4 regions of the Nocardia sp. NPDC060249 genome follow, and region 1 is predicted to be linked to each of the others. Evidence: riboswitches for the same ligand, from Rfam matches in the RefSeq annotation. Region 1 holds a riboswitch; each other region holds the start of a gene.

Evidence for each region. A riboswitch is a leader RNA that binds a small molecule or an ion and turns the genes downstream of it on or off. The one in region 1 is predicted to bind cobalamin.
Region 2: another riboswitch for cobalamin. It lies ahead of metE (5-methyltetrahydropteroyltriglutamate--homocysteine S-methyltransferase); the one in region 1 lies ahead of ACFWFP_RS12165 (ABC transporter substrate-binding protein).
Region 3: another riboswitch for cobalamin. It lies ahead of ACFWFP_RS27140 (FecCD family ABC transporter permease); the one in region 1 lies ahead of ACFWFP_RS12165 (ABC transporter substrate-binding protein).
Region 4: another riboswitch for cobalamin. It lies ahead of ACFWFP_RS20565 (ABC transporter substrate-binding protein); the one in region 1 lies ahead of ACFWFP_RS12165 (ABC transporter substrate-binding protein).

Annotation. Positions count from the first base shown of each region.
Region 1 covers NZ_JBHXAQ010000002.1:955,689-961,289, reverse strand. The annotation lists gene ACFWFP_RS12180 (ABC transporter ATP-binding protein) at 1-500, opposite strand, end outside; gene ACFWFP_RS12175 (ABC transporter permease) at 497-1,312, opposite strand; gene ACFWFP_RS12170 (ABC transporter permease) at 1,309-2,250, opposite strand; gene ACFWFP_RS12165 (ABC transporter substrate-binding protein) at 2,259-3,914, opposite strand; cobalamin riboswitch at 3,932-4,124, opposite strand; gene ACFWFP_RS12160 (hypothetical protein) at 4,104-5,279, opposite strand; cobalamin riboswitch at 5,434-5,601, opposite strand, start outside.
Region 2 covers NZ_JBHXAQ010000001.1:488,704-494,304, reverse strand. The annotation lists gene ACFWFP_RS02190 (pyruvate carboxylase) at 1-2,904, opposite strand, end outside; cobalamin riboswitch at 3,195-3,392, shown strand; gene metE (5-methyltetrahydropteroyltriglutamate--homocysteine S-methyltransferase) at 3,535-5,601, shown strand, end outside.
Region 3 covers NZ_JBHXAQ010000010.1:5,361-10,961, reverse strand. The annotation lists gene ACFWFP_RS27160 (LLM class flavin-dependent oxidoreductase) at 1-44, opposite strand, end outside; gene ACFWFP_RS27155 (ABC transporter ATP-binding protein) at 41-805, opposite strand; gene ACFWFP_RS27150 (ABC transporter permease) at 781-1,641, opposite strand; gene ACFWFP_RS27145 (ABC transporter substrate-binding protein) at 1,641-2,732, opposite strand; cobalamin riboswitch at 2,816-2,941, shown strand; gene ACFWFP_RS27140 (FecCD family ABC transporter permease) at 2,974-4,005, shown strand; gene ACFWFP_RS27135 (ABC transporter ATP-binding protein) at 4,002-4,832, shown strand; gene ACFWFP_RS27130 (ABC transporter substrate-binding protein) at 4,829-5,601, shown strand, end outside.
Region 4 covers NZ_JBHXAQ010000005.1:251,464-257,064, reverse strand. The annotation lists gene ACFWFP_RS20580 (LLM class F420-dependent oxidoreductase) at 1-475, shown strand, start outside; gene ACFWFP_RS20575 (acyl-CoA dehydrogenase family protein) at 492-1,706, opposite strand; gene ACFWFP_RS20570 (SDR family NAD(P)-dependent oxidoreductase) at 1,842-2,639, opposite strand; cobalamin riboswitch at 2,719-2,852, shown strand; gene ACFWFP_RS20565 (ABC transporter substrate-binding protein) at 2,958-4,484, shown strand; gene ACFWFP_RS20560 (class I SAM-dependent methyltransferase) at 4,481-5,242, shown strand; gene ACFWFP_RS20555 (ABC transporter permease) at 5,254-5,601, shown strand, end outside.

The DNA of each region.
Region 1 (5,601 bases):
AGCACCAGCGGCGGATCGAGAGCACGTGCGGTCGTCACCGAACCGCGTTGCAACATGCCGCCCGACCACATGAACGGACGCTGCCGGACCGCGGTCCCCGGATCGAGGATGTCGACGGTGGCGAGGTCGGCGATGATCCGCCCGTCGGGAACCGCCCGCCCGCGAATGCGCCATGGCTGAGCGATATTGGCCCCCACCGGCATGATCGGGTCCATCGCGCTGAACGGGTCCTGACTGACGTAGCCGAGCACGGTGCCGCGTATTTCGCGAAAGTCCTTCCGAGACAGCGCGACCCCGTCGACGAGGATCGTGCCCCTGACCTGTGCGGTGTGGCCGAGGGTACCGAGCAGCGCCCGGACGATGGTGGTCTTGCCGCTCCCGCTCGGCCCGACCACAGCGACCGTCTCGCCGCGATGGACGCGTAGCGACACATCGCGCAGCACGGGATCGTCGTCGCGGTAGGTGATGGTCACCCCACGGAGCTCCGCGATGGGCGTCATCGCCGCTCCGTGTCTCGAAGGCCCTCGGCGATCAGGTTCGCCGCGGCGGCCATGGCCAGGATCGCCACGGACGGGGTGATCAGCAGCCACGGTGCGGCGGTGAGGAATCGGCGGGCATCGCCGAGCATCGCGCCGAGTTCGGCCTCGGGCATCTGAACCCCGAGCCCGAGGAAGGACAGCCCGGCCAAGGCGACCACGATGCCACCGAGCCGCAGGGTGGCCACGATCAGGAAGGGGCCGAGCACCGCGGGCAGGAGATGTCGCGCGCCGATCGCGGGTCGGCTCACTCCGGCTACCCGCGCGGCGACGACGTAAGGGCGCGAGCGGGCCTCGAGGGTGAGTGCTCTGGCGACTCTGGCGTCGGCGGCCCAGCTCGCGATCACCAGCGCCATGAGCAGATTCAGGTAGCCGGGACCGAGCAGGCCGACCACGGCCAGCGCCAGCACCAATCCCGGGATGGCCAGCACGATGTCGATCGCCCGGGAGACCGCCCGGTCGAGCCTGCCACCGTAGAGACCGGCGCCCACGCCGACGAACAGACTGATCGTCGCCGATCCGGCCAGGACCAGCAGCGCCGAGAGCAACGACAGCCGCAGACCGTACATCACCCGGGCGAACTGATCGCGCCCGTATTGGTCGGTACCCAGCCAGAATTCGGTGCCCGGCGCGACCAGCTTGTCCCCGTAGTGCGGTTCGTTCGGTGGATAGTGCGCGATCAAGGGACCCACGATCGCCAGGACCAGCAGGACCGCGAGCACGATGATCCCGGCGCGCACGGACCCGGGTAGGCGACGACGCACGACGGTGCTCATGTGTCGACCGCGATCCTGCGGTCGATCACCGCGGACAGCAGATCCGCGACCAGACTGCTGATCACATAGCTCGCTGTCGCGAACACCGTGAACGCCTGGATGACCGGCAGATCTCGCGTTCTCACCGACTCGACCACATACGAACCGAGCCCGGGCCAGGTGAACACTGTTTCGACGACTGTCGCCCCGCCCAGCAGCACCGCGGTACCGACCGCGAGCGCGTGCAGCGACGGAACGGCGCTGTTGGGCAGCGCGTGCCGCCACAGAATCCGCCACCGCGAAGCCCCACGCGCCCGCAACACCGCACCGGTCGGCGAATCCATGAACGTCAGCAGATTCGCCCGCAACAGCCGCGACCAGGTGTCGGACAGACCGACCGCCAGGCACACCGCGGGCAGCCACACTTGGCCCCACGTTCCATCGAGCGCGGCCTTGCCGAACCCCAGCCCGACGACGAACACCTGGATCAGCAACAGCGCCACCACGAATCCCGGCACGGACGCGAACACCAGAGCCAGCCACCGGGTGCCGTGATCGGGCCAGCGTCCCGGATGCCGTGCCGCGACAACGCCGAGCACCACCGACAACGCCAGCGCGAGGAACAGCGCCGTCGAGGCCAGGGTCAAGGTCGCGGGGAGACGCTCGCCGAACTCACCCGAGACCGGCCGCCCCGACACGAACGACAGCCCGAGATCGCCCTGAACAACACCCCACAGCCAGTGCGCGTACTGCTCGAAGACAGTCCGATCCAAGGACAGCGAGTGCGCGAGCGCGCTGATCTGTTCGGGGGTCGGCTCCGGGACACCCTGGGCGAGCAGGATCATCCGCGCCGGATCGCCCGGCGCCAGCGGGAGCAGAGCCCAGATCAGCACGCTCGCCCCGAGCAGCGTCAGCCCGGCCTCGACGACCCGGCGCCGGGCCAGGACCAGCAACCGCATCGCGGCCGCTAGTCGCCGGTCCGGCTGGTGAGATGCCTGCGCACGTTCGACACCCGGTAGTCGGCCCACTCCGGGCCGGTGACCACCGTGAAGTACTTGAACGTCCCGGCCGCCACGTACGCCTGCTCACGCACCAGGATCTCCTGCGCCCGCTCGAGCAGTGCGTCGCGGCGTGCGGTGTCGAACTCGCCACGCAGTTGCGCACCGATCGCGTCGATCTCCGCGTTCGCCACGCCCTGGGCATTCGACGAGCCCCCGGTCGTCCAGCGCACCAGGTACGGCTGGATCGGGTCGGCGGTGCCCGACAGCGAACCGCTCAGCGCCACCGACGATTCCCACGCGCCGGGGTCCTTCTTCACGGCCGCGGAATCCTCGGCATTGTTGATCTGCAGGTCGAAACCGGCGCGGGCGAGCTGGTCCTTCATCGCGATCGCGACATCGTTGGTTTCCGGGCCCTGGGCCTGAGTCACGAACCGCACCACCAGCTTCCGTCCGTCCTTGGCCCGGATCCCGTCGCCGCCGGGCACCCAGCCCGCCGCGTCGAGCAGGCGTTTCGCCGCGTCCAGATCGTGGACCTGGTTGTCGAGCGCGAACGACATCGACGGCGGGTACAGCCCTGTGGCGGGTGCGAACTGGCCGTTGCCGACATCGGCGGCGACACCCGCGTAGTCGATCGCCGCGGTGAACGCCTTGCGCACCGCGGTGTCGGTGAAGATTCCCGCCTTCAGATTCATCTCCACCAGCAGCGACTGCAGTGCCTGCGCCGAGGACAGCACGTGCATGTCGCGGTCACCCCGCAGTTCCAGCTTGGCCGAGGTGGACGGGTAGAACGCCATATCGGCCTCGCCGCTGCGCACACCGGCCAGCCGGGCCTGCTCGTCGGGCACGACGCGGACCGTGACTCCCCGCAGCGGCGGCGTCCCCTCCCAATGGTTCGGGTAGGGGGCGAGTTCGAGATTGTCCGGGGTCCACGCGGTGATCGCGTACGGACCCGAGTACGCGCCCGCGCCGACGATCTTCGCCGAATCGCCGCCCGCGGCGTCCATCGCGGCGACGTCATAGATCTGCAGTGAGTTGTCGCGTGCCGCGAGCGCGGCGGGAACCATCGCGTTCGGCGCCGGGGTGGTGATCACCACCCGCGCGCCGTCGGCGGTCACCGTGGTGGCCGGGTCCAGATAGACTTTGGCCGCGGTGGATTTCGCGATCTGCCTGGTCAGCGCCGCGGCGACGGCCGGTGCGTCGACCGGCTTGCCGTTCTGGAACGTGACACCCTCGCGCAGCCTCACGACCCAGCGGGTGTCGCCGTCACGGACGACCGATTCGGCCAGCCACGGCGCGATCTCGCCCGACTCCGTGATCTGCAGCAGGTTCTCCGCCACGCCCCAGTCGAACAACCAGTTCGTTCCGGTGCCCGCCGGATCGAGACCGGCGATCTTGTAGGAGTTGTAGATCGTCAAGGTCTGGTCACCGGCTTCGCGCAGCGCGCGTGCCGCCGAGGCGGCGCCACCATCCCCGTTGTCGTGTGCGGCGCAACCGGTGAAGACCAGCGCGACGGCGAGCATGCCCGCTATGGTCGCGGCGGCGCGGAAACGGCGACCTCGTCCGATTCCGGCATGGTCGGACAGCCGCGCGGCACCTGGCCCGCGGCGAGTGAACACTGGCATTTCCCTCATCCTCGTGAAACTCGATCCTGAAGCAGCGCAGGTATCCTGGCTCCCGGATCAACGCTCGCCCTCGGCCTTCCAACCCAGGAAAGGTCGTGGCCACATGATGAAGGTCTGCTACCCGGTCACAGTTGCGGGACAGCCCCGGATTCGCACCGGTGTTCCCTGCGCAGCGAACTTAGCATTGCCTCACCGAAGACGGATCGGCTGCGTGGTGGCCTCGCGCGCGGCCCGCAGTTCCGTGGCTACCGCCTCGGTGCCTTCGGCCAAGGCTGTGGCGAGGATTCTGATCTCGGTGACCTTCTCGGCGCCGCAGGCCTGGAAGGGGCGCAGCCGCTCATCGAGACCGGGCGCGGGGGTCAGCGCGTACGGAACATGAAGCAGCGAGCAGGAACTCGACACCGCGACCGAGCCGGTGACGCCGAGCAGCGAGCCCAGGGTGCTCAGCGCCGCGTCCAGATCGGTGCGCCAGGTGTCGCGTCCGTCGACCACCCCCGCCACCACCAGCTTGCGGGTCAGCGCCGGGATCGAGGCGACGGACCGCAGTGTGGCCCCCGCGGTGAAATCCAGGGCGACACCGTCGATGCCCATGTCGGACAACGCGGCCAGAGCGCTGTCGTTGTGCCCGAACGAGGTGGCGACGAGCACGGCGGGCCGCCGCGGGGTGCCGCACAGCGCGGCATAGGTGGATCGCAACCGGGCCAGTTCGGTGGTGGTGAGATCGGTGCCGAGGATCGGTTCGTCGAGCTGTACCCACGACGCGCCCGCGTCGGCGAGCCGCGCGAGCAGGTCCTGATAGAGCGGGACCACTTCGGCGAGCCGGTCGAGCGGGTCACCGTCGGCGTGCTCGGACAGTGTCAGAAAGGTCAGCGGGCCGACGACCACCGGGCGCGCCGGTACTCCCAGGGCGGTCGCTTCGGCCAGCTCGGCAAGCAGTTTCTGAGGGTGCAGGCTGAAGCGGGTCTGCTTGTCGATCTCGGGAACGAGGTGGCGATATTCGGTGCCGAACCACTGGGCAGACCGCAGTGGGGCGATGGTGCCGGTCCCCTGCGCGGCGGCGAAGTAGCGGTCGAGCGGGTCGGCGATATCGAGCACCCGGGCCGGCAGCGCACCGAGCATGACCGCCGTGTCGAGCAGGTGATCGCGATAGGAGAAAGTGCCGACCGGGATGGAATCCAGGCCGGCCGCGGCCAGCACGCTCAGGTGGGCGTAGCGCAGTTCGCGTGCGGTGGTGTGCAGTTCGGCGGCGTCGGCGGCGCCCGAACGGTAGGCCTCGACGGCGCGCTCTAGTTCGCGGTGGGGTCCGATCCGGGGCAGGCCGAGAACGGTTGCGGTGAACGGAGTGGGCGGGACTGCCACGGTCATCGTCTCCAGTGCGGTGCGAACGGTCGCCGCCGATTCCGAGCAGCGTCGACCGTCGACCGCTGGCCGACGAGGAGATGTCGCCGTGCCGGAATGCTCCGGAGGTCGAGGAGGTCGGTCCGCGCGCCCGGTCCACGAGGCGGTGGCCGCCGGGCACGGCGTGCCCGGCACAGCGGGCAGGTCTTCGGACTCGTGAGCACCGGCCTGGCTCGGCCGACCTACTGGCCGTCGCTTCCCGGGCGGAGCCCAGTGCGTGATGACGGCGGTCGTTCCCACTCACCGCTGCGGGACAGTCCCGGATTCTCACCGGGTTCCCTCTCACCGG
Region 2 (5,601 bases), on a different contig from region 1:
GGCGGTCGGGCCAGGGAACAGCAGCCGGTTCAGCGTGGCCCGGCGCTCCTCGGAGGAACCGTCGAGGGCCTTCTGATCCGCCGGGCTCAGCGGGGTCTCGGGCTTGGGTTCGTTGCGCCCGGCCAGTGCCCTGCTGCGGAACGGTTCGGGCCAGCCGCCCGCGGGGGTGCCGAGTTCGCCGCGCAGGAATCCGATCACCGAGTCCGGGATGTCGTAGCGGCCCGGATCGGTGGCGAAGTCCTCGATCTCGACACCGGTGCCGACCAGCGCCAGCGCGAGGTCACCGACAACCTTCGACGACGGGGTCACCTTGATCAACCGACCCAGCAACCGGTCGGCGGCGGCGTACTTGGCCTCGACCTCTTCGAACCGGTCGCCGAGACCGAGCGCGATCGCCTGCTGACGCAGGTTCGACAGCTGACCACCCGGGATCTCGTGGGTGTACACACGCCCGGTCGGCGCGGGCAGACCCGACTCGAACGGCGCGTAGACCTTACGCAGCGCTTCCCAATACGGCTCCAGATCACACACGTTGCGCAGGTTCAGACCGGTGTCGTGTTCGGTGTGCGCGGTCGCGGCCACGATCGCCGACAGCGCGGGCTGGCTCGTGGTGCCCGCCATCGCCGCCGACGCGCCGTCGACCGCGTCGGCCCCGGCCTGCCATGCCGCGAGGTAGGTGGCGAGCTGGCCACCGGGGGTGTCGTGGGTGTGCACGTGCACCGGCAGGTCGAAGTTGCTGCGCAGCGCGGTCACCAGTTTCGCAGCCGCGGGGGCGCGCAGCAGACCGGCCATATCCTTGATCGCGAGCACGTGTGCGCCCGCGTCGACGATCTGTTCGGCCAGCTTCAGGTAGTAGTCGAGGGTGTAGAGCGACTCGTTCGGGTCGAGCAGGTCACCGGTGTAGGACAGGGCGACTTCGGCTACGGCCGTACCGGTTTCGCGCACGGCGTCGATGGCCGGACGCATCTGGTCGACGTTGTTGAGGGCATCGAAGATTCGGAAGATATCGATACCGGTCGTGGCGGCTTCGGAAACGAAAGCGCGCGTGACCTGTTCGGGGTAAGGCGTGTAGCCGACCGTGTTACGACCGCGCAGCAACATCTGCAGGCAGATGTTCGGCACGGCTTCGCGCAAGGCCGCCAAGCGTTCCCACGGGTCCTCGTGCAGGAATCGCAGTGCCACATCGTAAGTCGCCCCGCCCCACGCCTCGATCGAGAGCAGCTCCGGGGTCAGCCGCGCGACATGGCCCGCCACGCCGAGCAGACCGTTGGTGCGCACGCGGGTGGCCAGCAGCGACTGGTGCGCGTCACGGAAGGTCGTGTCGGTGACGCCGAGCGCCTTCTGCTCGCGCAGGGCACGCGCGAAACCCTCCGGCCCGAGGGTGAGCAGACGCTGGCGCGAACCGTCCGGCGGCGGCAGCGTGAGGTCGACAGCGGGCAGCTTGTCGTAGGGGTACACCGTGGTCGGGCGGTCACCGTTGGGCTTGTTGACGGTGACGTCGGCCAGATAGGTCAGGATCTTGGTGCCACGGTCGGCCGATCCGCGCGAGGTGAGCAGTTCGGGACGCTCGTCGATGAACGAGGTGGTCACCCGGCCGGCCTGGAAGTCGGGGTCGTCGAGCACCGACAGCAGGAATGGGATGTTGGTCGTCACGCCGCGGATACGGAATTCGGCCAGCGCGCGTTGGGCGCGAGCGGCGGCGGCGGGCAGGTCACGACCACGGCAGGTGAGCTTCACCAGCATCGAGTCGAAGTAGGCGCCGATCTCGGCGCCGAGGTTCGCGCCGCCGTCGAGGCGGATGCCCGCGCCGCCGGGGGTGCGGTAGGCGGTGATGCGGCCGGTGTCGGGGCGGAACCCGTTGGCCGGGTCCTCGGTGGTGATGCGGCACTGCAGGGCGGCGCCGCGAATCTGCACCGTCTCCTGGCTCAGCCCCAGGTCGGCGAGGGATTCGCCCGACGCGATACGCAGCTGCGACTGCACCAGGTCGACATCGGTGATCTCCTCGGTGACCGTGTGCTCCACCTGGATACGCGGGTTCATCTCGATGAACACGTGGTTGCCGCGCTCGTCGAGGAGGAACTCCACGGTGCCCGCGTTGATATAGCCGATCTGGCGGGCGAAGGCCACCGCGTCAGCGCAGATACGCTCACGCAACTCCGGTGACAGGTTCGGGGCGGGCGCGAGCTCGATCACCTTCTGATGACGACGCTGCAGCGAACAATCCCGCTCGAACAAATGCATCACATTGCCGTGCTGATCAGCCAAGATCTGCACCTCGATATGACGCGGGTTCACCACCGCCTGCTCGAGGAACACCGTCGGATCACCGAACGCCGACTCCGCCTCCCGCGACGCGGCCTCGATCGACTCACGCAACTGCTCAGGCGCGGCAACCCGGCGCATACCACGGCCACCACCACCGGCAACGGCCTTAACGAAGATCGGGTATTCGAGTTCGGCCGAGGCGGTGAGCAATTCATCGATATCGGCCGAGGGCTCGCTGGACTTCAACGTCGGCAGCCCGGCCGCCTTCGCCGCCGCGATAGCCGTGGCCTTGTTACCCGCCATCTCGAGAATCTCAGCGGTTGGACCGATGAACGTGATGCCCTCGGCAGCACACGCCGCAGCGAGGTCAGGATTCTCCGACAAGAACCCGTACCCGGGGTAGATCGCGTCGGCACCGGCGCTCTTGGCGGCCTCGATGATCGCCTCGATCGACAGATACGCGCGAACGGGATGACCCTCTTCACCGATCTGATAGGACTCGGCAGCCTTCAGGCGATGGACGGAATTGCGATCCTCGTACGGGAACACCGCGACCGTTCCGATGCCGAGTTCGTAGGCCGCGCGGAAGGCACGGATAGCGATCTCACCACGATTTGCGACCAAGACTTTCGAGAACATTGGCCTACGGTACCCGGCCAGGAGCCGGGGCCGGACACGCAAGGTGGCTTCGCAGCAATCTTCACACCGAACACCTGCCTACCTGCGAAGTTGCGTTCATCAGGCCGTCACATCTCACCGTGGGCGGCGCTGCGCGGTGCGCGCGGACACCGTGGGCGCAACCGCAGGTCACGGCCGTGTTCGGGATGGGGAGGTGACCTATGACCCCATTGAGGGCCTATGCTGAGCAGGCAGCTGGTTCGCATGCGCGGTGGAAGAGTCGGAGCCCCGACCTCCCGCGTAGGCGTCGAAACCCGGGTGCGGATCATGTTCCGCACCGGGTGAGAGGGAACCCGGTGAGAATCCGGGACTGTCCCGCAGCGGTGAGCAGGAACGACCGCCGTCATCAGCACTGGGCTGCACGCCTGGGAAGCGACGGCCAGTAGGTCGGTCGATCACACGACCGGTGCCCGCGAGTCCGAAGACCTGCCGACTGTGCCGGATACGCCGTATCCGGCGGCCACCGCCTCGTGGATCGGGCGCGCGGACCACCGATGCCGACCTGTCGTGTCTGTCGCGACCGGTGTCGGCTGTGTGGCTTGTGCCCGCGAAAAGGCGACGGCTCTCCCCGCACGACACTGGAGAATCTCCGTGACTGTTTCGCATACCCCGTTCACCGCAACGGTTCTCGGCCTACCGCGCGTGGGTCCGAACCGGGAACTCAAGCGCGCCACCGAGTCCTACTGGGCGGGCCGCGCCGATGCCGCGCACCTGCACGCGGTCGGCCGTCAGCTCCGTCGCGCCCAGCTCACCGAACTCGCCGAGGCCGGACTGGACTCGGTACCGGTGGGCACCTTCTCCTACTACGACCAGATGCTCGACACCGCCGAACTGCTCGGCGCGCTGCCGCCGCGCGTGGCCGGGATCGACGATCCGCTCGACCGCTATTTCGCGGCCGCGCGCGGCACCGACACGGTCGCTCCGCTGGAGATGACCAAATGGTTCGACACCAATTACCACTACCTGGTGCCCGAAATCGACACGGCCACCACCTTTTCCCTGCATCCGGGCAAGCTGCTGACCGAACTCGACGAGGCGATCGAGCTCGGGGTGCCCGCGCGGCCGGTGGTGATCGGTCCGATCACCTTCTTGAAGCTGGCCAAGGCCGCGGGCAACGCGGCGCTGGAGCGGCTGCCCGAACTGCTGCCGCTCTACCTCGACCTGCTGGCCCAGCTGGCGGACGCGGGCGCGCAGTGGGTCCAGATCGATGAGCCGGTGCTGGTCACCGACCTGACCGAGGCGGAGCTCGCCCTGGTCGGCCGGACCTACCGTGCGCTGTCGGCCGAGCAGCACCGGCCCGCGATCCTGGTCGCCACCTACTTCGGCCACCCCGACGCCGCCCTGGCGGTGCTGGCCGACACCGACATCGAGGGTGTCGCTCTCGACTTCACCGCGGGCGCCGATGTCTCGGCGGTCGCGGCGGTGCCCGCGCTGTCCCGCAAGCTGGTGGTGGCGGGGGTGGTCGACGGCCGCAATATCTGGCGGGCCGATCTCGACGCGGCGCTCGGCACCCTGGGCACCCTGCTGGGCAGCGCCGGCTCGGTGGCCGTGTCGAGTTCGTCTTCGCTGCTGCACGTGCCGTATGCGCTGGCCCCGGAGACCGGGTTGGACGAGCGGCTGCGCTCGTGGCTGGCCTTCGGCAGCGAGAAGGTCGGCGAGGTGCGCGTCCTGGCCACCGCCCTCACCGCGGGTGTCGACGCCGTCGCCGACGAGCTGGCCGCGGCCCGCGCCGCCGCCGACTCACGCCGGACCGATCCGCGTCTGCACAACGATCAGGTCCGGAGCCGGTTGGCCGCGCTCGACGAGAACGACCTGACCCGCTCCCCCGCCGACGAGCGTCGCGCCCGCCAGCGTGATCACCTCGACCTGCCGGTGCTGCCGACCACCACCATCGGCTCCTACCCGCAGACCTCGACCATCCGGCTGGCCCGGGCCGCCCTGCGCAAGGGCGAGATCGACCAGGCCGAGTACGTGCGGCGGATGCAGGCCGAGATCGCCGAGGTGATCACCCTGCAGGAAAAGCTCGGTCTCGACGTGCTGGTGCACGGCGAGCCCGAACGCAACGACATGGTGCAGTACTTCGCCGAGCTGCTCGACGGTTTCGCCGTCACCGAGGCGGGCTGGGTGCAGTCCTACGGCACCCGCTGCGTGCGTCCGCCGATCCTGTTCGGCGATGTCGCCCGGCCCGAGGCGATGACGCTGTCGTGGATCGGGTACGCCCAGTCGCTGACCACCAAGCCGGTCAAGGGCATGCTCACCGGCCCGGTGACCATCCTGGCGTGGTCGTTCGTCCGCGACGACCAGCCGCTGGGTGACTCGGCCCGCCAGGTCGCGCTCGCCATCCGGGACGAGACCGTCGACCTGGAAGCCCAGGGCGCGCGGATCATCCAGGTCGACGAGCCCGCCCTGCGCGAGCTGCTGCCGCTGCGCGCTGCCGAACAGCCTGCCTACCTGCAGTGGTCGGTGGACTCGTTCCGCCTCGCCACCGCGGGCGTCGCCGACACCACCCAGGTGCACACACACCTGTGCTACTCGGAGTTCGGTGAGGTCATCTCGGCGATCGCGGGCCTGGACGCCGACGTCACCTCGATCGAGGCGGCGCGCTCGCACATGGAGGTCCTCGACGATCTGAACGCGGCCGGTTTCGCGCTCGGTGTC
Region 3 (5,601 bases), on a different contig from region 1:
GGGTAGATGAACGCGTTCAGACTCAGTTGACGCGGTGCACTCATGAGGCCTGTTTCACTTTCTCTGACTCTGTTGTGTCGACGCCGAGCCCGGTCAGCAGTACCTCGCGCAGCCGGACGAACTCCGGGTGCGCGTGCCTGCGCGGGCGCGGGGTCTCGATGCGTTGGTCGATCGTGATCCGGCCCTCGTCGAGGACCAGCACCCGATCGGCGAGCAGCACGGCCTCGTCCACATCGTGGGTCACCAGCAGCACGGCGGGCCGATGCCGCTCGCACAGCGCCTGCAACAGGGCGTGCATCCGAATCCGGGTCAGCGCGTCGAGCGCGCCGAACGGTTCGTCGGCCAGGAGCAATTCCGGCTCACGCACCAGCGACCTGGCCAAGGCCACCCGCTGCTGTTCGCCCCCGGAAAGCTCACGCGGCCAGGCCTTCTCCCGTCCGGCCAGCCCGACTTCGGCCAGTGCGGACCGCCCGCGTTGCTGCGCGTCGCGCCCGGTCAGCCCGAGCACCACATTGTCGAGTACCCGCGTCCACGGCAGCAGCCGCGAGTCCTGGAACACCACCGCGCGCTGCGTCGGCACCGTCAGGTCACCGGATCCGGGCACTTCGGAATCGAGTTCGGCCAGTGCCCGCAGCAGCGTGCTCTTACCGGAACCGCTGCGCCCGAGCAGCGCGACGAACTCACCGCGCCGGATCTCGATGTCGATGCCGTCCAACACGATTCGCTCGCCGAAGCCGCGCGTCAGGGCGCGGGTGCGGACGACGACCCGCTCGTCGGAGCTCAGTCGCCCAGTGTCTGTCGCCATGCCAGCACCCTTCGTTCCGTTGCCCGCACGGCGAGGTCGCCGAACAGTCCGAGCAGTCCGTATATCACCAGGCCGACGACGATCACATCGATCTGCCCGTAGGTGCGCGCCTGCGTCATCAGATAGCCGATGCCGCTGGTCGCGTTGACCTGTTCGACCACAACCAGCGCGAGCCAGGAAATGGTCACCGCCAGCCGCAACCCGAGGAAGAAGCCGGGCAGCGAACCCGGCAGCGCGATCCGCCGCAGGAAACCCCACCGCGACAGCCCGACCGTCTCGGCGAGTTCCACATAGCGCGCGTCGACGCTGCGCAGGTAGGCGTGGGTGTTGATGTAGATCGGAATGAGCACGCTGGTGGTGATCACGATCAGCTTCATCTGCTCGCCGATCCCGAACCACACGATGAACAGCGGGATCAGTGCCAGCGTCGGGATCGCCCGCTTGATCTGCACCGGACCGTCGACTACGGCTTCACCGATCCGGCTCAGCCCCGCGACCAGCGCGAGCACCACGCCGATCGCCACACCGAGGACCAGGCCGATCACGGCCCGCTGCAACGAGGTCAGCAGGTTGGACTGCAACCGGCCGTCGGCGATCAGCTCGCCCGCGGTCTGCGCGACGGTCCACGGCGCGGGCAGGGTCTCCGGGTCGATGGCCCCGATCGCGGAGCCGATGACCCAGGTACCGATGAGCAGAACCGGACCGAGGGCGAAGCCGAACGGGATCGGCTTGCCGGGTCCCAGTCTGCGCCGGCCTCGCCCGCGCGGGGCGAGTGCCTCGACCGGGGCGGTGCTGGTCCTGAGTTTGCGCAGCGCCCCGGCATCGATGGTGGCCATCAGCTCACCGCCGGTGCGTACGCGGCTCCGCTGGCGGTGACCGCCTCGGTGACCGCGGCGTCGAAGCGCAGGTCGAAACCGTCGACGGCCTTGATCTTCTTGGGCAGCTCGCCCACGGCGTCGATCGCGTCGATGGTGGTCTGCTGCCGGGCGATCAGCTGCTGGTCCAGGTGCGGGAAGGTGTAGGTGCCCAGCGATTCGACGATCCGCTTGGCGTCGTGGGCGCTGACCTTCTGGCTTCCGACGTAGTAGCGGGTGGCCCATTCCTCGCGATGGGTGTTGGTCCACTGCCAGGCGCGCACGAACGCGCCGACCAGAGCACGGGTGGCGGCGGCCTTCGCCGGATCCTGGACCACCGCCCGGCGCGCGTACAGGTAGGCGAGGCCGCTGTAGATGCCCGTGGTCTCCGAGTCCGGGATCAGCGAGGCGCCCTCGGTGCGGAGGAACCGGGTCACGTTGGGTTCGATCAGCGGCGCGACGTCGACCTGCGCGGTGCGGACCGCGTCAGGGAACTCGGCCAGCTGCAGCCGGACCAGCTCCACATCGGTGGGCTTCAGACCCGCCTTGGTGAGCGCCTTCAGCACCGCTGCCTGCTGGGCGGTGCCCTCGGCGTAGGCGATCTTCTTGCCCTTCAGGTCGGTGAGCTTGCTGATCGAACGGCCCGGCGCCACAGCGAGTTTCAGGGCCTGGGGGTTGGTCTGGTAGGAACCGATGATCGGCACGTCCTGGCCCGCGGCCAGCGCGTGGATCGGCGGCACATCGCCGACCTGACCGACGTCGGCCGCGCCCGCTCGGAACGCCTCGAGGATGGCCGGGCCGCCGACGAAGTTGGCGAACTCGATCTTGAACGGCAGCTTGTCCAGCTCACCGGACAGCCGCAGCGCCGATTGCAGGCGTTCCGACTGATCGGCGACGACGAGCGTGGTGCCCGGTGGAACCTCGGTGGGCAGTGGCGCGTCGGGGGTGCCGACCGGTGTGTCGTTGCCTTGCGCGCAGCCGGTCAGGCCGAGCGTCGCAACGGTTGCCATCGCGAGGAGTGCGGCGGTGGCGCGGCCACGCAGGCCGGGTCGAAAGGTGTTCGGTCGGTACATAGACGAATTCAAGCAACCGCGATCGTCCCCGAACACTATTAGCGTTTCCATGATTTGAAGGGCCCGGCTCCGCATCGGCACTGCGTGCCGCGGTAAAATTCGGGTGCCAACCTCGGCGGGTGCGGGAATCCGGTGCAACTCCGGAACGGTCGCGCCACTGTGATCGCCTCGCGGCGAAAGTCAGACCTCCCTCGCCGGGACACCCGCTGAAAGGGCCGCGCTTGCCTGTGGAGAATTCGCGATGATCCGTGCTCGGATCTCGCTGGCGCTACCCCTGCTCGCGGTGTTGCTGCTGGTCGCCATGATCGGTGCCACCGGATTCGGCGCCGAGATCGTGCCCGTGTCCGCGGTGCTCGACACCCTCACCGCGCGACTCACCGGCGTGACACCCACCGACCTCGGCATCGACACCATCGTCTGGCAGCTCCGGGTGCCGCGCACCCTGCTGGCAGCGGTGGTCGGCGCGGGGTTGGCGCTGGCCGGGGCCGCGATGCAGACGCTGGTGCGCAATCCGCTGGCAGATCCTTTCCTGCTCGGTGTCTCCTCCGGCGCGGGTGTCGGCGCGGCCGCGGTCATCACCTCCGGGTTGTTCGCCGGTGCGGGGATCTGGGCGCTGTCGGGCGGTGCGCTGCTCGGCGCGCTCGGCGCCGCGGCCCTGGTGTTCCTGATCGCGTTCGCCCAGGGCGGTCTCACGCCGCTGCGGCTGGTGCTCACCGGCACCGTGCTCGGGTCGGCGTTCGCCGGGTTCAGCAGTTTCCTCGTCTTTCGCAGCACGGATCCGGCGGCGGCGGAGTCGGTGCTGTTCTGGCTGCTCGGCAGTCTCGCCGGTGCCGATTGGACGACCATCGCCCTGCCCTTGACGGTGGTGGCGGTCTGCGGCGCGATCCTCCTGGCGATCGCCGGATGGCTGGACGCGCTCACCCTCGGCGCGGAAACCGCGTCGTCGGTCGGCGTCCCGGTGCGACAGCTGCGCATCGGTCTGTTCGTGCTGCTCGCGGTGCTCGTCGGCGTCCTGGTCGCGGTGTCGGGCGGCATCGGCTTCGTCGGCCTGGTCGTTCCGCACGCCGCCCGGATGATCGTCGGCCCCCGCCATCGCCATCTGCTTCCCACCTGCGCACTCGGCGGTGCCCTGTTCCTGGTGGTGGCCGACGCGGCAACCCGGATCCTGGTGCGTCCCACCGAAATCCCGGTCGGCGTGCTCACCGGTCTCATCGGCGCACCCACCTTCCTGCTGCTGATGGGCAGGCGGCGCTACCAGTTCGGCACGCCATGAGGCTGCGCGCCGTCGAACCGGATCCCGGATCGCGCGCCCGGACCACCGAGGGCGCACTCCGGGCGGACACGCTGAGCTGCGCCATCGGTCGACGCACCATCGTCGCCGGAACGGACTTCTCGATCGAGCCGGGGGAAACCATCGGTGTCGTGGGTCCCAACGGCAGCGGCAAGTCGACATTGCTTCGGGTCTTGGCCGGGGTAGCCCGGCCGAGCCATGGCCGCGTGCTCGTGGACGGTCAGCAGCTGCACGCTCTTCGGCCGCGACAGCGGGCGGCGACGGTGGCCTTGGTGGCGCAGGACGAGAACCCGCCCGCCGACATGCTGGTGGGCGAAGTGGTCGCCCTCGGGTTGACGCCGTATCTGCCACCGTGGGGCCTGGGTGCCCCGCGCGAACAGCAGCGGGTGGCACAGGCTTTGGCGTCGGTGGATCTGCCCGGTTTCGCGGGCCGGCAGGTACAGCACCTGTCGGGCGGCGAACGGCAGCGGGTGCTGCTCGCCCGGGCGTTGCTCCAGGACACCCCGGTGCTACTGCTCGACGAGCCGACAAACCATCTCGACGTCACCCACCAGCTGGAATTGCTCGCCCTCATCCGAAGCCTGAACCGGACCGTCGTAGCCGCCCTGCACGATCTGTCCCTGGCCGACCGCTACTGCGATCGGATCATCGTGCTGCACAACGGTTCCACCCGACCACCGGCGCCACCGGCGCGGGCGCTGACCCCCGATGTCGTGGCCGAGGTATTCGGTGTGGACGCGACACGCGTCCAGCACCCGGCGACCGGCGAAGACCACCTGTTGATCACCCCGCGAGAGGCGCGACGATGAAGAACCACGGCCGGATCCTGGCCACCACTGCCCTTGCCGCCGTCCTGACGGCCTGCTCCGGAACAACCACGGGATCCGCGACGACGATCCCGATCCTCAACTGCGGCAAGGAAACCCCGTTCCCCGCCCCCGCGCAGCGGATGTTCGTCAACGACGGAAATCTCATCTCGATGGTGCTCGCCCTCGGCGCGCAGGACCAGGTCGTCGCGGTCTCCAGCATTCAGCGCGACGCAGGCACACTGCGTGCGCACTACGGTGCCGACATCGTCAACGGCTTGAACTCTGTTGCGCCCGAGTACCCTTCGCGTGAGACGGTCCTCGCCCAGCGGCCGGACGTCATGGTCGCCGGCTGGAGCTACGGCTACGACGAGGCGAGCAACCTCACCCCCGCCTCACTGCGCAAAGACGGCGTCGCCGCCTACGTCCTCACCGAGAGCTGTCGCCGAATCGACGGCGCGGCCGCCCGCGGCACCGTGGAACCGTGGACCGCGTTGCGCACCGACCTCACCGACCTCGGCACGATCACCGGCCACCCCGAGCGCGCGGTCGAGGTCGTCACCGATCTCGACCGCAGGCTCGCCGCCCTGACGGCCGCACCGAAACCGGCGCGCACCCCGACCGTGTTCCTGTTCGACAGCGGCACCGACACCATCTACTCCAGCGGGAAATACGGTGCGCCCCAAGCGATCCTCGAAGCGGCGGGAGCGCGCAATATCCTCGACGATGTCGACGACACCTGGACCAAGGTCTCCTGGGAACGGCTCGCGGC
Region 4 (5,601 bases), on a different contig from region 1:
CTTCGAGGGCGCCCACTATCAGCTCACCGACTCCCCCGCCCTGCCCAAGCCCGTACAAGACCCGGTGCCCGTGATCATCGGCGGCAACGGCAAGGTCCGCACCCCGCGCCTGGCGGCCCGCTACGCCACCGAGTTCAACATGCCGTTCGCCTCGATCGACGACAGCGCCGCCCAGTTCGACCGGGTGCGCACCGCGGTGCGCGCAGCCGGTCGCACCGACGAACTGATCTACTCCAACGCCCTGGTCGCCTGCGTCGGGCGCACCGACGCCGAGGTAGCGCGCCGGGCCGCCGCGATCGGCCGCGAGGTGGACGAACTCGCGAGCAACGGCCTGGCCGGCTCGCCCGCCGAGGTCGTCGACAAGATCGCCCGCTACCGCGAGATCGGCGCGAGCCGGATCTACCTCCAGATCCTCGACCTCGCCGATCTCGATCACCTGGAACTCATTGCCGCCGAGGTGCAATCGCAGCTCTGAGAGATCGATGTCGCGGTCAGGGAAGCAGACCGAGGGCGGTGCGGCCGACGACGTCGAGGATCACGTCGGTGTTGGGGGGATGGAGTTGTCCGGTGCGCACGTCGCGGTAGAGACGTTCGAGTTCGTTGCGGCGACTGACCGACGACGCGCCGACCACCTGCACCGCGGTATCGACGACGTTCTTGGCTGTCCTGGTGGCGAATTCCTTCGCCGAGAACAGACGCGGAACCGCCCACACGCCGAGATCGACGCCGGCGTCCGCGTCCCGGGTCGCCGTCTCGAGCAGTGCGTACGCGGCATCGAGCTGGATTTCGGCTTCGGCGATCTGGCGTTGTACCGCCGGTTTGCCGGCGTGGGCCTCGACACCGGGGACCAGCGAGGAGCGGGTGCCGGCGTGCAGGATCGCGACATCGAGTGCCCGCCGGGCGATCCCGAAGTAGACATTGGCCAGCAGCGGCAGGTACCAGCCGAGGATGCCGTTGATCAGCGGGGGGTAGGCACCGCCGGGCGCGTGCGTTCCCGCGAGCGTCGCGGCTTCGGCACGGGCGTTGTCGAAGATCGTGTCGTCGCTGCGGGTCGCCCGCACGCCGAGGGTGTCCCAGGTTTCCTCGGTGCGCACCCCCGGCTGATCGCGGGCGACGAACAGATGCACGATGCGCGGGTCGGCGGGGTCGGAGTCGTCACGGGCGTGGATACCCACCGAGGTCCACACCGGGCCGAGCGAGGTGAAGGTCTTGCGGCCGTCGACGCGGTAGGAGCCGTCGGGCAGGCGCCGGGCGCTCACCACCGAATCATCCAGTCCCACATCGTTTCCGCGTTCACCGTGACCGGCCGCGAATACCTCGCCGTCGCGGACCGCGGCGAGCAACCAGCTGAAGTCCTCCGCGCCGGAGACGGTCAGCGCGGCAGCGGGCCCGGTCCAGTACAGGTGCATATTCACCGCGAGCGCTGTCGCGGGTGCCCAATACGCCAATTGCCTTTGTTCCCTGGACAATTCGCTGAGCGACAGGCCCCGGCCACCGTACTGCGGCGGCAGCGCGGCGCGCAGGTACCCGGCCTCGCGCAGTTCCTCGAAATCCTCGGTGAAGAAGGTGTTTTCAGCGTCGTAACCGGCCGCGCGGGCGTGGAACCGGTGGTAGTCCTCGGTGCTGAAGAAGGCGCTCGGCGCGGCGGCCGCCGAGAGCGGGGAGGTGCTGCTGGCCACGACGGTGGGTGTGACGGTGCTGGTCATCGCTGGTCTCCCGGGTTCGCCTCGGCGGCGAGATCGATGGCTTGCGCGAATCGGCGCGACGCCGAATGTGGCAAGTATCGCGGGCCGGCCGGGCCGCGGTGAAGCAATAGAATCGGCCCGATCACATCCCGAACGTCAGTAGAAGACCGGCCCGGGAACGCCACCGCCGGCCGCGATGGCATCACCGGTGATGGCGATGCTGCGTGGCGAGGCCAGGAACGTCACCACATCGGCGACCTCACCCGCGTCGATGATCCGGCGGATCGAATTCTTGACCAGCTGTGATTCCAGCTCGGCCACGTCGCCACCGTCTTGCTCGACCTGGCGGGTGAGCCGTTCGGTGAGCCGTTCGGTGCGGGTGAGACCCGGGTGCACGACTGTCACATTCACCCCGTGCGGCCCCAGCTCGTCGGCGAGGTTCTTGGTCAACGCCGAGACGCTCACGTTGCGGATGGTCTGCCCGATCGAATTGGCCTGCCGCGCACCGAGCCCGCTGATGTTGATGATGCGACCCCACCCCTGCGCCACCAGATGGGGAGCGACGGCACGTGCGGTGCGCAGGTATCCGAGCACCTTGATCTCGACCTCCCTGCGCACGATCTCGTCGGAAGTGGCTTGCAGATCGCCGCCCGCGCCCGCGCTCCACGGTGTGGCGGCGGAGTTCACCAGGATGTCCACGCCACCGAGTTCGGCGACGGTGCGCGCGACGAGTTCTCTCACCTGCTCGTCGTCGCCGGTGTCGGTCGGTACCGCGATCACCCGCCGTCCCGTTTGCCGAGCGATCTCGTCGGCGGCGGCGCGCAGCGGGTGCGCCGACCGTGCCGCGAGCACCACATCCACCCCCTCCGCCGCGAGCCCTCGCGCGATAGCCAGACCGATTCCCTTGCTCGCGCCGGTGACGATCGCCCGTTTCCCATCCAGTCCCAGATCCATGGCCCGACGCTAACAATCACACCCACAACGCCACACGCCCCAGCTCGAGATGATCGAAACCCGCAGCAGCCAGGGCTTCTCGCAATGTCCGGCGCACCGCGTAGGATATCGCCTGTCCGTAGGGAAGACCGGTGCAAGTCCGGGGCTGTCCCGCAACTGTGAGGCTCGTTCCCGAGCCGAAGCCAGATACCTGCGGACGAACTGTTGAAACGGTCGTGATCACGTGGGTATTGATCGATGCGCCGAACCGAGCCACACCGGTTGTGACTTGTTTGCGCATGTCTTCGTCGCGTGAGAGCCCACGCGATAGGAGCCTCCATGCAGCCGTCGAATCTGCGCCGCCGCACCTTCCTGCTCGGTGGCGCGCTCGCCGCGGGCACGGCCCTGGTCGGGTGCAACCGCTCGGCACCGTCCGGGAACTCGGTCGACACCTTCACCGCCGCCTTCCAGGGCTCCGGTGCCGGTGAGGGGATCGATCCCGGTGTGAACACGCTGTTCATCGACGAGGCTCGAATGAAATCGGTCTACGACGGACTGTTCGAGATCGATGAGACGATGACGCCGATCCCGCGCCTGGCATCAGCGGCAGAGCCGAACGCCGACGGCACGCGGTGGCGCATCACCCTGCGAGACGCCGTCTGGCACAACGGAAAAGCCGTCGGCGCCGACGACGTGCTCTACACCTTCTCGAGGGTGCTCGGACCGCCGCAGCGCCGCCCGTTCATCGCCGCCTCCTCACTCGACAAGGTCGACCTCGCCCAGAGCCGCGCCATCGATGCGCGCACGGTGGAGATCGTCTTGAAGGAGCCCTCTTTCGAGTTCCTGATCGCGTTGTCGGCCTATGGGACCAAGATCGTGCCGAACGGAGCCACCGACTTCGAGCGACCGGTGGGGACCGGCCCCTTCGTTTTCGACTCCTTCACGGCCGGTAAAGAATTCGTGGCCACCGCCAACGATCGCTATTGGGACGGCGCCCCCTCGATCCGTCGACTGCGCATCGTCAGCGCGGAGTCCGATGCCCGCCTCGCGGCGGTACAGAGCGGCGAGATCGACTACGCCGACAACCTCACCCCGTCGGCCGCACGGACCCTGCAAGGCAGGCCCGGCCTGACGCTCGCGGCCACCCCCAACAGCGGCATCTACTTCTTCGCGATGAAGACCGACCGTGCCCCGTTCGACAACCCTGATGTCCGCCGGGCGGTCATGCGGATGCTCGACCGCGACGAACTGGTCAAGGTCGCGCTCGAGGGCAACGGCGAGGTCGGCAACGATGTGTTCGGCAAAGGCTTCCAGTACTACGCCGACCTGCCCCAACACACCTACGATCCCGACGAGGTGGGCCGGTTGCTACGCCGCGCCGGGGTCCGTGACCTGTCGTTCGACCTGTTCACCGCGCCGGTGGCGCACGGATTCGTCGAGTCGGCAAGGCTTTTCGCCGAACACGCGAGCCGCTGTGGGGTGAAGGTCAACGTCGTCCTCGGTTCCAAGGACACCTATTACACCGATGCGCTCAACACCGGCCACCTCACGATGGGCCAGTCCGGGCCACTGCCCGTTCCGAACCATTTCGCGTCACGACTGCTCACCGGATCGCCGCAGAATCGGACGAAGTGGTCCGATGCCGAGTTCGACGCGCTGTACGTCAAGGCGCAGTCGACACCTACCGAGCAAGGACGCGCGGCGATCTACCGCACCATGCACGAAATCCTGTACGACCGAGGCGGCTTCGTCTTCTTCGGCAACACCGCCTGGAACAGCGCCGCGGGTGATCGTTTTCAGCAACTGCCCGCCGCGGTGCCGAACTCGCACGGCTGGGCCCGATTCGACGAGGTGAACGCTCGATGACCGAACTGGACGCGGCGACGGCGCGGTACTGGCTCGAACGCTGGGACCGCCAGCAGGAGCACTACATGCCCGACCGCGAGCAACGATTCGAGGTGATCGGCGATGTGCTGGACGAACTCGGTGACCGCGACGACCTGTTGATCGTCGATCTCGGGGTCGGACCGGGAACCCTGTCGCAGCGGCTGCTCGACCGGTTTCCCGACGCCCGCGTTGTCGGCGTCGACGCCGATCCGCTGCTGCTCGGTCTCGCCGAGCCGGCGTTGGCCTGCCCTCGTTTCCGCACAGTGAACGCCGACCTGCGCACCGAGGGATGGCTCGACGCACTGGATCTGGAGCGAGTCCCCGACGCGTTCGTCAGCACCACCGCCCTGCACTGGATGAATCGTGATCCGTTGCGTGCGTTGATCAAGACCTGCGCGCAAGCGCTGAAGCCCGGCGGGTTGTTCGTCGACGGTGACCACCTGTACGAGGGCCCAGCCGGTACCGGGCTCGATGCTCTGGGCAAATCGTTGACCGCGCGCCGCGCCGAGCGACAAGGAACCGGGGACGGCGAGGACTGGGCCGCCTGGTGGGACGCGGTGAACCGAGCACCCGAGCTCGCCGACCTCGTGCGGGCCCGCGACGGCGGATTCGAGCACACCGTGCACGATCGCCCGACCGTGCACGACTACGTCGCCTTCGCCCGCGACGCGGGATTCGCCGAGGCCGGGATCGTCTGGCAGTACGGCGACGACCGCATCGTGGTCGGTATCCGGTAGCGTCCGTGCGCTTGTCGACCCCGTTCACCCGATTCCTCGTGCGCCGCACCGTCATCGGGGTCGGTCAGCTCGGTGTGCTGCTCGCCTTGGTGTTCGTGCTCTCACTGCTGCTGCCCGGCGATGCCGCCGACGTGCAGAGCAACGACGTCCTCGGCGCCGAGCAGCGTGCGGCGGCCAGGCATCTGCTCGGCCTCGACGTGGCACCGGTCCAGCGTTTCCTGGATTGGCTCGGCGGCGCCGTGGTCGGGGACTTCGGCGTGTCCTACGCCAACGGGCACCCGGTCGGCGACGTGATCGCCGACCCGTTCCTGACCACCGCGCTGATGGCCGTGCTGGCATTGGCGCTGCTGGTTCCTGTC